2 linked regions of the Azospirillum brasilense genome follow. The protein of the gene in region 2 interacts with the protein of the main gene of each other region in a pairwise test. Links are inferred from orthologs where the notes say so. Each region holds a gene or a part of one and is shown on either strand. Other genes may lie near its edges. The genes, in order: AMK58_RS17195 and AMK58_RS04925.

Region 1 (5,722 bases), on a different replicon or contig from region 2:
CGCCCGCCGCCCGATGGCCGCCGCGTCCACCGAGAAGGGCTGGTTGCCCGCGTTGCGGCGGTGCGTGTCGAGCCAGCCGGGCCGCAGCGCTTCGGCCAGCCGGCGGCGGGCGAACTCGCGCACGGCGTGGATGGCATCGGGGTCGATGACCTCCATCTGCGTGCCGAGGTAGCTTTCGGTCGGCAGCACCAGGGCCTGCGCGGCGAAGGCCGGATCCTGGTCGGCGTCCTTGAGAACGGCGCCCACCGCGTCGATGAAGCTCTGCGGCAGCGCCAGTTCCCGCCCGGCCTGACGGTCGGCGACGAGGGAGAGCAACAGCCGGGTTGCCAGCGTCTGCCCAGCCTCCCAGCGGTTGAAGGCGTCGCTGTCGTTGGCCATCAGGAAGGTCAGGTCGCCGTCCGTCAGGTCGGCCCGCAGCTTCACCGGGGCGGAGAAGCCGCGCAGCAGCGAGGGCACCGGGCGGGCCGGCACGTCGACGAACGTGAAAGCCTGCTCGGCTTCGGTGATGTGCAGGATGCGGCTGGTGCCGGCCGGCTCCGCCTCGCCCGTCAGGCGCAGCGGCAGGTCCGCCCCGTCCGGACCGAGCAGCCCCATGACCAGCGGGATGTGCATCGGCTCCTTCACCGGCTGGCCGGGGGTGGGCGGCACGGTCTGCCGGACGGTCAACCGGTAGGTCTTGGCCGCCTGGTCATAGGTGCCGCTCACGTCCAGTTCCGGCGTGCCGGCCTGCCGGTACCAGCGCTTGAACTGCGTCAGGTCCACGCCGGTCGCGTCGGACATCGCCGCGGCGAAGTCGTCGCAGGTGACCGCCTGTCCGTCGTGACGCTGGAAATACAGGTCCATGCCCTTGCGGAAGCCCTGCGGCCCCAGCAGCGTGTGGTACATGCGGATGACTTCCGACCCCTTGTCGTAGACGGTGGGGGTGTAGAAGTTGTTGATCTCCACATAGCTGTCCGGGCGCACGGGATGCGCCATGGCACCGGAATCCTCCGGGAACTGTACGGTGCGCAGGCGCTGCACGTCCGCAATGCGCTTGACCGCCCGCGAGTTCATGTCGCTGGAGAATTCCTGGTCGCGGAAGACGGTCAGCCCTTCCTTCAGCGACAGCTGAAACCAGTCGCGGCAGGTGACGCGGTTGCCGGTCCAGTTGTGAAAATACTCGTGCGCCACCACGGCCTCGATGCCCAGGAAGTCCTGGTCGGTGGCGGTCTCCGGCTTCGCCAGGATGTATTTCGTGTTGAAGACGTTGAGGGATTTGTTTTCCATCGCCCCCATGTTGAAGTCGCCGACCGCGACGATGTTGAAGATGTCGAGGTCGTACTCCAGACCGAACACCTCCTCGTCCCAGCGCATCGACTTGATGAGCGAGCGCATGGCGTGATCGACCTTGTCCTCGTTCCCCGGCTCGACATAGATGCGCAGGGTGACGTCGCGGCCGGATGCGGTGCGGAAACGGTCCTCCTGGTGCACCAACGTGCCGGCAACCAGGGCGAACAGGTAGCAGGGCTTGGGAAAGGGGTCCTCCCACACCGCGCGGTGGCGCCCGTCGGAAAGGTCGCCGGATTCGAGGAGGTTGCCGTTGGACAGCAGCACCGGATAGCGCGCCTTGTCCGCGGTGATCGTGGTGGTGTAGCGGGCCATCACGTCGGGGCGGTCGGCGAAGTAAGTGATCTTGCGGAAACCCTCCGCCTCGCACTGGGTGCAGAAGTTTCCGGAGGACTTGTAGAGCCCCTCCAGCGCCGTGTTCTCCTGCGGCTTGATTCGGACGACGGTTTCCAGCGTGAAGATCTCCGGCACGCTGTGGACGGTCAGATGGTCCGGCGTGACGGTGTAGTCGGCGTCGCCCAGCGGCTGCCCGTTCAGCGCCACGGACACTAGTTCCAGCCGTTGCCCGTCCAGCGTCAGCGGCAGCGCCGCCGCGTCGTCGCGCGCCGGGTTGCGCCGCAGCCCGAACTGCGCGCGGACCGTGGTCACCTCCTCGCCGAGGTCGAAGAACAGATCGACCGTGTCGATCAGATGCGCGGGCGGGCGGTAGTCCTGCAGGCGGATGGCCTTGGGCGTGCCTTTGTCCATGGGGCTTTTCTCTAACCTTGTTTTGGCCGTGTCGGCGTCGCGGAGACGGACTCTAGCATGGAGAGTGGGGACGCGAAGGGGCGTTGGACAGGGGAGATGCCAGCGATGGGACGATGATTGCCATTCGCTGTTCGCAGTCATAGGTCCTGACGGCGGAGCGAATGGTCATGAGCTATTGGCGCTTTTTGGCGATGATCGTGGTCTCGACGGTCGTGATGTTCGGGCTGATGTATTTGAACACCTACGCTTTCGACCACGTGTTCTACAGCCAGACGCGGGCCTGGATGGCGTTGGTGATGGGGGCCGCCATGGCGATCGTCATGATCGGCTTCATGTGGTCCATGTACAGGAACGCCGCCGCCAACCTCGGCATCGTGGTGGCGGGGCTTCTGGTCTTCGCAGGAGCACTATGGCTGGTGCGCAGCCAGGAGACCGTGGACGACCTGTCCTACATGAAGGCGATGATCCCGCACCATTCCATCGCGATCATGACCAGCGAACGCGCCCACATCCGCGATCCGCGCGTGCGTGAGTTGGCGGACGGCATCATTGAAGCGCAGGTGCGGGAGATCGGAGAGATGAAGGCCCTCATCGCCGATCTGAAACGCAATCCCACACCGGATTCGGCGCCGGATATTCCGTCCTATCGGGAACGGGGAGCGCCTGCACCGGCCAAGGAATAGGCGCCCTCCTTCCATCTCCCCTCAAACGTGGAAGCTCTCGCCGCAGCCGCAGCGGCCTTTCTCGTTCGGGTTCTTGAAGACGAAGCCGGTCTGGAACTTGTCGTCGACGTAGTCCATCTCGCTGCCGATCAGGAACATCACGGCGGCGGGGTCGATCAGGACGGTGACGCCCTTGTCCTCGACCACCTCGTCAAACTTCATCTTTTCCTTGGCGTATTGCACGTCATAGCTGAGGCCGGAGCAGCCCTTCGCCTTCACGCCGATGCGCAGGCCGATGTAATCGTCGGTCGCCTTTGACATCAGCATCCGCACCCGCTCCGCGGCGGCGTCGGTGATGGAAAGGGCCTTGGGGAGAGAAGCCGTAGAAGCCGTGGCCATGGGGATCTTCGCCTCCTTAAAACATGTCCAGTTGGACCCGCGCGACCTCGGACATCATGTCCTGGCGCCAGGGCGGTTCCCAAACCAGTTCCACCTTGCATGTGGTGACGTCCTCGACGGACTCAACCGCCTGCTGCACCTGCATCGGCAGTTCGCCGGCCACCGGGCACATGGGGCTGGTCAGGGTCATGTCGATCTCGACCTCGTTGTTCGGGCCGATGTCGACGCGGTAGATCAGGCCCAGTTCCCAGATGTCCACGGGGATTTCCGGGTCGTAGCAGCTCTTCAGCGCCGAGATCACCGCCTCGCTCAGCGCGGCGCGCGGGTCGTAGGCGGCCTTGGCCGCGGCCATGTCCGCTTCGGTCTGGTTCATCGGCTTGGCCTCCGCGGCGTCGGCTTCCTTGGAGATCGCGTCATCGGGCATCGCGTTTCACCGTTTCCTGCAACTTACTCGCTGCTCGCCTTGTCCTCGCCTTCGATGGCCGCGTTCATCGCGTGCCAGGCGAGGGTGGCGCATTTCACGCGCACCGGGAACTGACGGACGCCGGACAGCACCATCAGCCGTTCCATGGCGTCCTCGTCCACCGGGCCGTGGTCGCCGTGGTCGTGGTCGTCCTTGGTGCAGAGGTCGTGGAAGGTCTCGAACAGAGCCTTGGCCTCCGCCTCGGTCTTGCCCTTGACCACCTCGGTCATCATGGACGCGCTGGCGGTGGAGATGGCGCAGCCGCGGCCCTGGAAGGCCACGTCCTCGACCACTCCGTCCTTCAGCTTCAGGTAGACCATGAAGCGATCGCCGCACATGGGGTTCTCGCCCTTGGCCTCCCGGTTGGCATCGTCGGGATGCCGGAAGTTCCGGGGGTTCTTGCCGTGGTCCAGGATCACTTCCTGGTACAGCTCGCGCAATTCGTCCATCATGCTCCGAAGAACTCCTTCACCGCGATCACCGATTCGACCAGAGCGTCGGCTTCCGCCCGCGTGTTGTAAAGCGCGAAGCTGGCCCGCGCCGTGGCGCCGACGCCGAAACGCTCCATCAGCGGCTCCGCGCAGTGGCGGCCGACGCGGACGGCGACGCCGTACTGGTCCACGATGGTGCCGAGGTCGTGCGGGTGCACGCCCTCCAGCGTGAAGGAGATGATCGGGCCCTTGCCCGGCGCGGTGCCGTAGACGCGCAGGCCGTCGACCTGGGAAAGCTGCTGCGTGGCGTACTGGAGCAGGTCGTGCTCATGCGCCGCGATGGCCTCCCGGCCCAGCGTCTCCATGTAGTCCAGCGCCACGCCCAGACCGATCACCTCGGTGATTGCCGGGGTGCCGGCCTCGAAGCGGGCCGGCGGGGCCTTGAAGGTGGTGCCTTCGAAGCTGACGCTCTCGATCATGTCGCCGCCGCCCTGATAAGGGGGCATCTTCTTCAGCAGATCGTACTTGCCGTAGAGCACGCCGGTCCCGGTCGGGCCGTACAGCTTGTGGCCGGTCATGATGTAGAAGTCGGCGTCGATGTCCTGCACGTCCACCACGCCGTGCACCGCGGCCTGGCTGCCGTCGAACAGCACCGGCACGCCGCGCTCGTGCGCCATGCGGGCGATGATCTTGGCCGGCGTCACCGTGCCCAGCACGTTGGAGCAGTGGGTCATCGCCACCAGCTTCGTGCGGTCGGACAGCAGGTCCTCGTAGGCGTTCAGGTCCAGCACGCCGTGCTCGTCCACCGGGACGACGCGGATGCGGATGCCCTTGTCCATCTGGAGGAGCTGCCACGGCACGATGTTGGCGTGGTGCTCCATGACCGAGACGATGATCTCATCGCCTTCCGACAGGAAGGTCCGGCCATAGCTGTGGGCGACGAGGTTGACGGCCTCGGTCGCGCTGCGGGTGAAGACGATGTTGCGCTCCGACGGGGCGTTCAGGAAGCGGGCGACCTTGCGGCGGGCCTCCTCGAACTGGTCGGTCGCGGTCTGCGACAGGAAATGGACGCCCCGGTGGATGTTGGAATAATCCTCCTCCAGGAAGCGGGTCATGGCGTCGATGACCTGCCGCGGCTTCTGCGCGGAGGCGGCGCTGTCCAGATAGACGAGCGGCTTGCCGGGCTTGCCCTTCCGCTCGTGCACGCTGCGCGACAGGATGGGGAAGTCGGCGCGCACACGCTCGACATCGAAGGTGGGGAGGGTGATCTGGGTGTCCATATCCGGGTCCCTCCTCAGCGCGCGTTCTGCCAGTTGGCGACGTAGCTCTGGAAGGCGTCGCGGACGCTCTCCTCGGCGATCTCCTCCAGCGCCTCGGACAGGAAGGCGCCGATCAGCAGGCCGCGCGCCGTATCCTTGTCGATGCCGCGGGCGCGCAGGTAGAAGAGCTGGTCGTCGTCCAGCTCGCCCACCGTGGCGCCGTGGCTGCACTTCACGTCGTCGGCGTAGATCTCCAGTTCCGGCTTCGCGTCGATCTCCGCGGTGTCGGAGAGCAGGAGCGCGCGGTTCTGCTGGTAGCCATCGGTCTTCTGCGCGTCGGGACGCACGATGATCTTGCCCTGGAAGACGGCGCGGGCCTGGTCGTCGATCACGCCCTTGTAGACCTCGCGGCTGGTGCAGCAGGGCTTGGCGTGG
Region 2 (5,755 bases):
GGCGCTTTCCAGCGCCATTCGAACTCCCGCCATCCATTCGCGAAATCGCCGAGCAGCAGCCGCGTCAGCGCGCGATTCCAATGGGCGTCGGCGTTCCCGGGATCGAGGGACAACGCGCGACCGTAACAATCCAGCGCCTCGTCCACAGCGCCGAGTTCACCCAGCGTATTGCCCAGGTTGTTCAGCGCGCCCCTGTGTCCTGGCACCTCGTCCAGAACCTCGCGGTAGCGGCGGGCGGCCTCCTCGAGCCGGTTCGCCCGCTCGAACGCGACGCCGAGGTTGAACAAAGCGTCGGGGGCGCCCGGCGTCAGGCCGAGAAGCCGCTCGAAGCAGGCGATGGCCTCCTCCGCGTCGCCGCGCTCCGTCAACGACACGCCCAGATTGTTGAGCGCGTTGGCGGAGGTTGGCGCGCCATTGAGCGCCTTGCGATGGCACGACACCGCCTCGTCGAGACGGCCACGCCCACGAAGCGCAAGCCCGAGGTTGCCGAGCACGCCGGGGTCGTTGGGCGCAAGCCGCAGGGCCGCACGCAGGCTTTGCTCCGCTTGTTCCAGCTGTCCTTCGACCAGATGGATGGCGCCAAGGTTGCCATGCGCATGCCGTGTCTCGGGGGCGCGGGGATAGTGGCGGATCATGTCCCGGTACAGCGCCTCGGCACCACGCAGATCCCCAGCCATATGCTTGGCCAACGCAGCTTGCAGGTTCGTCTTGGCGCTCATGGTGGGATGAGGGTCTCGATTTCCGGGGAGCGGTGGCGGCATGTGCCCGCTCGCCAACCCTACTCGAACGGCAACCCCGACGCCACCCGCTGCCCGGCGCGACATGCTCGCGCAGTTCCTTCAGACCGCTCCGCTCCGAAGCCCATATTGTCGGTGCTGGATGAGCCAGCACAAGCGCGCGTGGAACCGCCTAAACCATGCAGGAAGGCACAGCGAAGAAGCCATACGAGTGACCGCGACATTCAGGCTGCACCTGATCAGTGGACGGCGGACATTACGAAGCTGGAGGACACCCGGAAAAGTGAAACGGCGGGCGCATTTCGGGAACAGCCCGGCAACCTGTGATGCCCGACTGAATGTCTAACTTGGCATGAAGAGTCGTACTTGAGAAATGAAAAAGGCCAGCCAACCCATTGGATTGACCGGCCTTCATGATGGTAGCAGCGGAGGGATTTGAACCCCCGACCAAGGGATTATGATTCCCCTGCTCTACCACTGAGCTACGCTGCCATCGTGCTTACCATCATCTCCCGGCGCGGTCCGTTTCGGTGTTGGCCGCCGCGGTTCGTGCCGGGGCCGCTTATGTATTCCAGGGGGGCCGGGGTGTCAACGCTGAAATTTCACTTTTTGCGAAGTTTTCGTCAGGCCCCTGTTCCGGCGATCCAGCCGCCGCCCAGCACCCGGTCGCCCTGGTAAACGACGCAGGCTTGGCCGGGCGCCACGCCGTATTGCGGCTCGTGCAGTTCGGCCTGCGCGGTGCCGTCCGCACCCAGCCGCCACACCGCCGGGGCCGACGGCTGGGCGGAGCGGAGCTTCACCTCGACCTCCAGCCCCTCGCCGGGGGCCAGGGCGGGGCCGAGCCAGTTCACCTCGCGGATCGTCACCACGCGGCGCGCCAGCTCGCGGCGCGGGCCGACGACGACGCGGCGCTGGCCGGGCTCCAGGCGCACGACGAACAGCGGCTCCTCCTCGCCCCGGATGCCGCCGATGCCCAACCCCTTGCGCTGGCCCACCGTGTAATGGACCACGCCGCGGTGGCGGCCCAGGACGCGCCCGTCGACATGGACGATGTCGCCGGGCTCGACCGAACCGGGGCGCAGCTTGGCCACCACGTCGGCGTAGGAGCCGTTGGGGACGAAGCAGATGTCCTGGCTGTCCGGCTTGGCCGCCACCTCCAGCCCATGGCGCTCGGCCAGGGCGCGGGTCTCCGGCTTGGTCAGGCCGCCCAGCGGGAAGCGCAGGAACTCCAGCTGCTCGCGCGTCGTGGCAAACAGGAAGTAGCTCTGGTCGCGGCCGGGATCGATGGCGCGGTGCAGTTCCGCCCCCGCCGCCCCCTGGACGCGGCGCACGTAATGGCCGGTCGCCAGCGCATCGGCGCCGAGGTCGCGGGCGGTGTTCAGCAGGTCGCGGAACTTGACCCGCTGGTTGCAGCGCACGCAGGGGATCGGCGTCTCGCCGCGCAGATAGGTGTCGGCGAAGTCGTCGATCACGTCCTGGGAGAACTTGCCCTCGTAATCCAGCACATAGTGCGGGATGCCGATGCGGTCGGCGACCTGCCGGGCGTCGTAGATGTCCTGCCCGGCGCAGCAGGCGCCCGGCTTCTGCAGGGCGATGCCATGGTCGTAGAGCTGGAGTGTGATGCCGACCACGTCGTAACCCTCCTCCCGCAGAACGGCGGCGGTGACGGAGGAGTCGACGCCGCCGGACATGGCGACGACCACCCGGGTGTCCTGGGGACGCTTGGCGATGCCGAGGGAGTTGGCGTAGGAGATCATGGCGCCCTATATGGGCTGGTTCCCAAAAAATTCACCACCGGAGAACCGGTGCGCTCCAGCCCCGCGACGGGGGCGGCGCGCCGGTTTCCCGGTGGCGGGTTCAAGCCGTGGCAGCCCCGCAAGGCGCCGCGGCGGCAGGTCAGCGCATGGCGTTGTTGGTGCCGCCGGGAAGGCGCACGGCCAGACCGTCCAGTTCCTCGCTGATGATGATCTGGCAGCCCAGGCGCGAGGTCTTCGTCAGGCCGAAGGCGAGGTCGAGCATGTCCTCCTCGTCCTCCGAGGCCTCGTTCAGCACGTCGAACCACTCCGGCTCCACGATGACGTGGCAGGTCGAGCAGGCGAGCGAGCCCTCGCAGGCGCCTTCCAGGTCCAGGCCGTGCTTGTGCGCGACCTCGAGCACGGACAGGCCGAGCGGGGCGTCCACCTCGTGGCGGGTGCCGTTCGGCTCGATGAAGGTCATCTTGGGCATTGGGGTGCTCTCCTGAACAAAGGCGTCGGTGTGCGGTGGCAATGGTTAGGGTGACTTCGGAGCAAGGCCGGAACGCCGCGTCCGGGATTCGGCCGCCAACACTTCCAACCGCTCCAGCCGCGCGAGGATGCGCGCGGCGTTGTCGGTCTGCCCGTTGCGGAAGGCAATGGCAAGATACTTGATGCAACTTTCCACGCGTTGCCCGATGTCCTGGGCAAGCCGGTCCACCGCGGCGGCGTCCGGGACGCCGTCGAGCCGGTCGACGAGCGCGGTCACCTCCTCGTCCTCCTCGGCGGACAGGACGGCGGCGGGGGCGTCCAGCAGGTCCAGCAGATAGCGGGCGCGGCGCACCGGGTCGTGCAGCGTCTCATAGGCTTCGCCCAGCGCGTCGGCCTGGGCGCGGGCGTTGGCCTGCTGCCGCGCGCCGCGCGCCGCGAAGCGCTCCGGGTCCATGGCGCGGGAAAAGCCGGCGTGCTGGCGGGCCAGAGCCTCCGGCTCAATGTCGAAGCGGCGCTCCAGCCCCAGCCGGGTGAAATGGTCGAGCGCGCGCGGCGCCTGCACCGCGCCGCAGGAATGACAGAACATCGCGCGCGCCGCGACCGAACGGCCGCACAGCCAGCAAGGCTCCAGATCGCCGTCGATGGCCCCGGCGATGCCCTTGGGAGCCTCGCCCTTGGGAAAGCGTGGCGGGCCGGAATCGGATGTCGTCATGCTTGCCGTCCGTTGAAACGCTGCACAGGTCGGCCGCGAGGGCGGCGGGTCGCCGTCCCTTCGGCCGGGTGATACCCAGAAGCGGGGCGCCGCGCAACCTTACACGGCCCGCGGCGGGAGGGGGAGGTCATGGAGAGGCGATTACGCCGCAGGGGCACGGGCCAGCCTTGCCGCCATGGCGGCGTAGGCGGCGGCGAAACGCTCCACCGCCGCGTCGTCGCTGTCCCAGCCCAGGCTGATACGGATGGCGCAGGCCGCATCACCCGCGCTCTCGCCCATGGCGGCCAGGACGTGGGACGGCTTCACCTTGCCGCTTGAGCAGGCCGACCCGGCGCTGACCGCCACCCCGGCAAGGTCCAGCGCCATCACCTGCGTCTCCCCCGCCACGCCGGGCAGCAGCAGGTTGCTGGTGTTGCCGACCCGCGCCGCGCCGGCCCCCATCACCCGCGCAGCCGGAACGGCGGGGAGCGCTAGCGCCTCCAGCGCGTCGCGCAGGGCGGTCAGGCGGGCGCTGTCGGGAAGCTCCTCCCGTGCGAGGCGGGCGGCGGCGCCGAAGCCGGCAATGCCGATGACGTTCTCGGTTCCGGCGCGGCGGCGCTTCTCCTGCCCGCCGCCGCGGATCAGCGCCTCCGGCTCCAGCCCGTCGGCGAGGATCAGGGCGCCCACCCCGGCGGGGCCGCCGATCTTGTGGGCCGACAGGGTCAGCAGGTCGGCGCCGAGCGCCCCGAGGTCGAGCGGCAGGCGCCCCGCCGCCTGGACGGCGTCGCAATGGAGCAGCGCGCCATGGGCGTGGGCGACCCGCGCCGCCTCGGCCACCGGCTGGATCACGCCGGTCTCGTTGTTGGCGAGCATCAGGGAGACGAGCGCGGGGCCGCATCCGTCGCTGAGCAGGCGGTCGAGCGCGGCGAGATCGGCGACGCCGTGGTGGTCCACCGGGATGCGGGCGGCGCCTGGCACCGCCTCCAGCACCGAATCATGCTCGATGGCGGAGGTGACCACCGCCCGGCCGGGAAAGCCGCGCAGCGCCAGATTGTTGGCTTCCGTCCCGCTGCCGGTGAAGAAGACCTGGGCGGGCCGCACCCCGGCCAGGGCGGCGACCTGGACGCGCGCCTCTTCCACCGCGCGGCGGACCGTGCGGCCGAAGCCGTGCACCGACGACGGGTTGCCGGCGAGATCCATGGCCTGGATCATCGCCGTCTTCACCGCCGGCTTCAGAGGCGCCGAGGCGTTGTGGTCGAGGTAGACGCGGGTCATCGGGACGAAGGGCCGAAGGGCGCTCCCTTACTCCGCCGCGACCGCAGCGCCCTCGTCCGCCGGCTGCGGGCCGCGGATGGTCAGGCTGCTGGTGCCGATGATCCGGCGCTCCACCACGTCGGCCACGGTGACCGAGCTGAGATACATGTGGATCTGGTTGCCCAGTTCCTCCCACAGGTCGTGGGTCAGGCAGCGCGAGCGGTTGGTGCGGCAGCCCTGCGGCGTGCCGTTGGCGCAGCGCGTCGTGCGGATCGGCTCGTCCACCGCCAGGATGATGTCGGACACGCGGGTCGCGTCCGCCGGATGGGCCAGCAGATAGCCGCCGCCGGGGCCGCGCACGCTCTTCACCAGACCGCCCTTGCGCAGCTTGGCGAACAGCTGCTCCAGATAGGAGAGCGAAATCTCCTGCCGGTCGGCGATGTCGGCAAGGGCGACGGGGCTCCCCTGGCTGGTGGCAGCAAGATCGACCATGGCCATGACGGCATAGCGTCCCTTGGTGCTGAGTCTCATTTTACCCTCCTTACCCTTCCTTCACCCCGGCCCGACCGTTCAGCGGATCGGCGCCAAGCCTTATGTTTGTGTTTGGTTCAACAGGACGCCGCCGGACCGCCGTCGGCGGACACCGGCTCGCGCACCCCATTGTCGGGCCGGGCGCTCCCGTTGGGAACGCCCGATGTTTCGTATACGGATGAATTATGCGCGTCACCGCGCTCCGATTCCAGTTCCTCGACGCGCCGGCGCAGGGTCGACACCTGATCGAGCAGGCCGTTCAGCGCGCGCGCCACCGGATCGGGGATGTCGCCGCAGGGCGTGCCGTAGGGCATGAA

What was found.
Region 1: the proteins of AMK58_RS04925 (region 2) and AMK58_RS17195 interact in binary tests that used the Escherichia coli proteins (3 or more experiments, as listed by UniProt). The link is inferred for Azospirillum brasilense from one-to-one orthologs.

The regions. Positions count from the first base shown.
Region 1 is NZ_CP012915.1:748,830-754,551, forward strand. The notes cover bases 1,457-4,211. They hold AMK58_RS17195 (HesB/IscA family protein), read right to left. Parts: upstream 3,135-4,211; coding sequence 2,778-3,134; downstream 1,457-2,777. Other genes in these bases: pepN (aminopeptidase N), read right to left, coding at 1,457-2,073; AMK58_RS17190 (DUF305 domain-containing protein), read left to right, coding at 2,241-2,756; AMK58_RS17200 (iron-sulfur cluster assembly protein), read right to left, coding at 3,151-3,558; sufU (Fe-S cluster assembly sulfur transfer protein SufU), read right to left, coding at 3,582-4,049; AMK58_RS17210 (cysteine desulfurase), read right to left, coding at 4,046-4,211. Also shown: more of pepN, read right to left, coding at 1-1,456; more of AMK58_RS17210, read right to left, coding at 4,212-5,308; Fe-S cluster assembly protein SufD, read right to left, coding at 5,323-5,722. UniProt on the Escherichia coli protein: Is able to transfer iron-sulfur clusters to apo-ferredoxin. Multiple cycles of [2Fe2S] cluster formation and transfer are observed, suggesting that IscA acts catalytically.
Region 2 is NZ_CP012914.1:1,078,864-1,084,618, reverse strand. The notes cover bases 1,299-4,086. They hold AMK58_RS04925 (ferredoxin family 2Fe-2S iron-sulfur cluster binding protein), read right to left. Parts: upstream 2,964-4,086; coding sequence 2,634-2,963; downstream 1,299-2,633. Other genes in these bases: AMK58_RS04915 (cysteine desulfurase family protein), read right to left, coding at 3,816-4,086; AMK58_RS04920 (molecular chaperone DnaJ), read right to left, coding at 3,009-3,674; mnmA (tRNA 2-thiouridine(34) synthase MnmA), read right to left, coding at 1,361-2,494. In the rest of the region: AMK58_RS04940 (tetratricopeptide repeat protein), read right to left, coding at 1-719; more of AMK58_RS04915, read right to left, coding at 4,087-4,928; AMK58_RS04910 (Rrf2 family transcriptional regulator), read right to left, coding at 4,956-5,438; epsC (serine O-acetyltransferase), read right to left, coding at 5,516-5,755. UniProt on the Escherichia coli protein: Ferredoxin are iron-sulfur proteins that transfer electrons in a wide variety of metabolic reactions. Although the function of this ferredoxin is unknown it is probable that it has a role as a cellular electron transfer protein.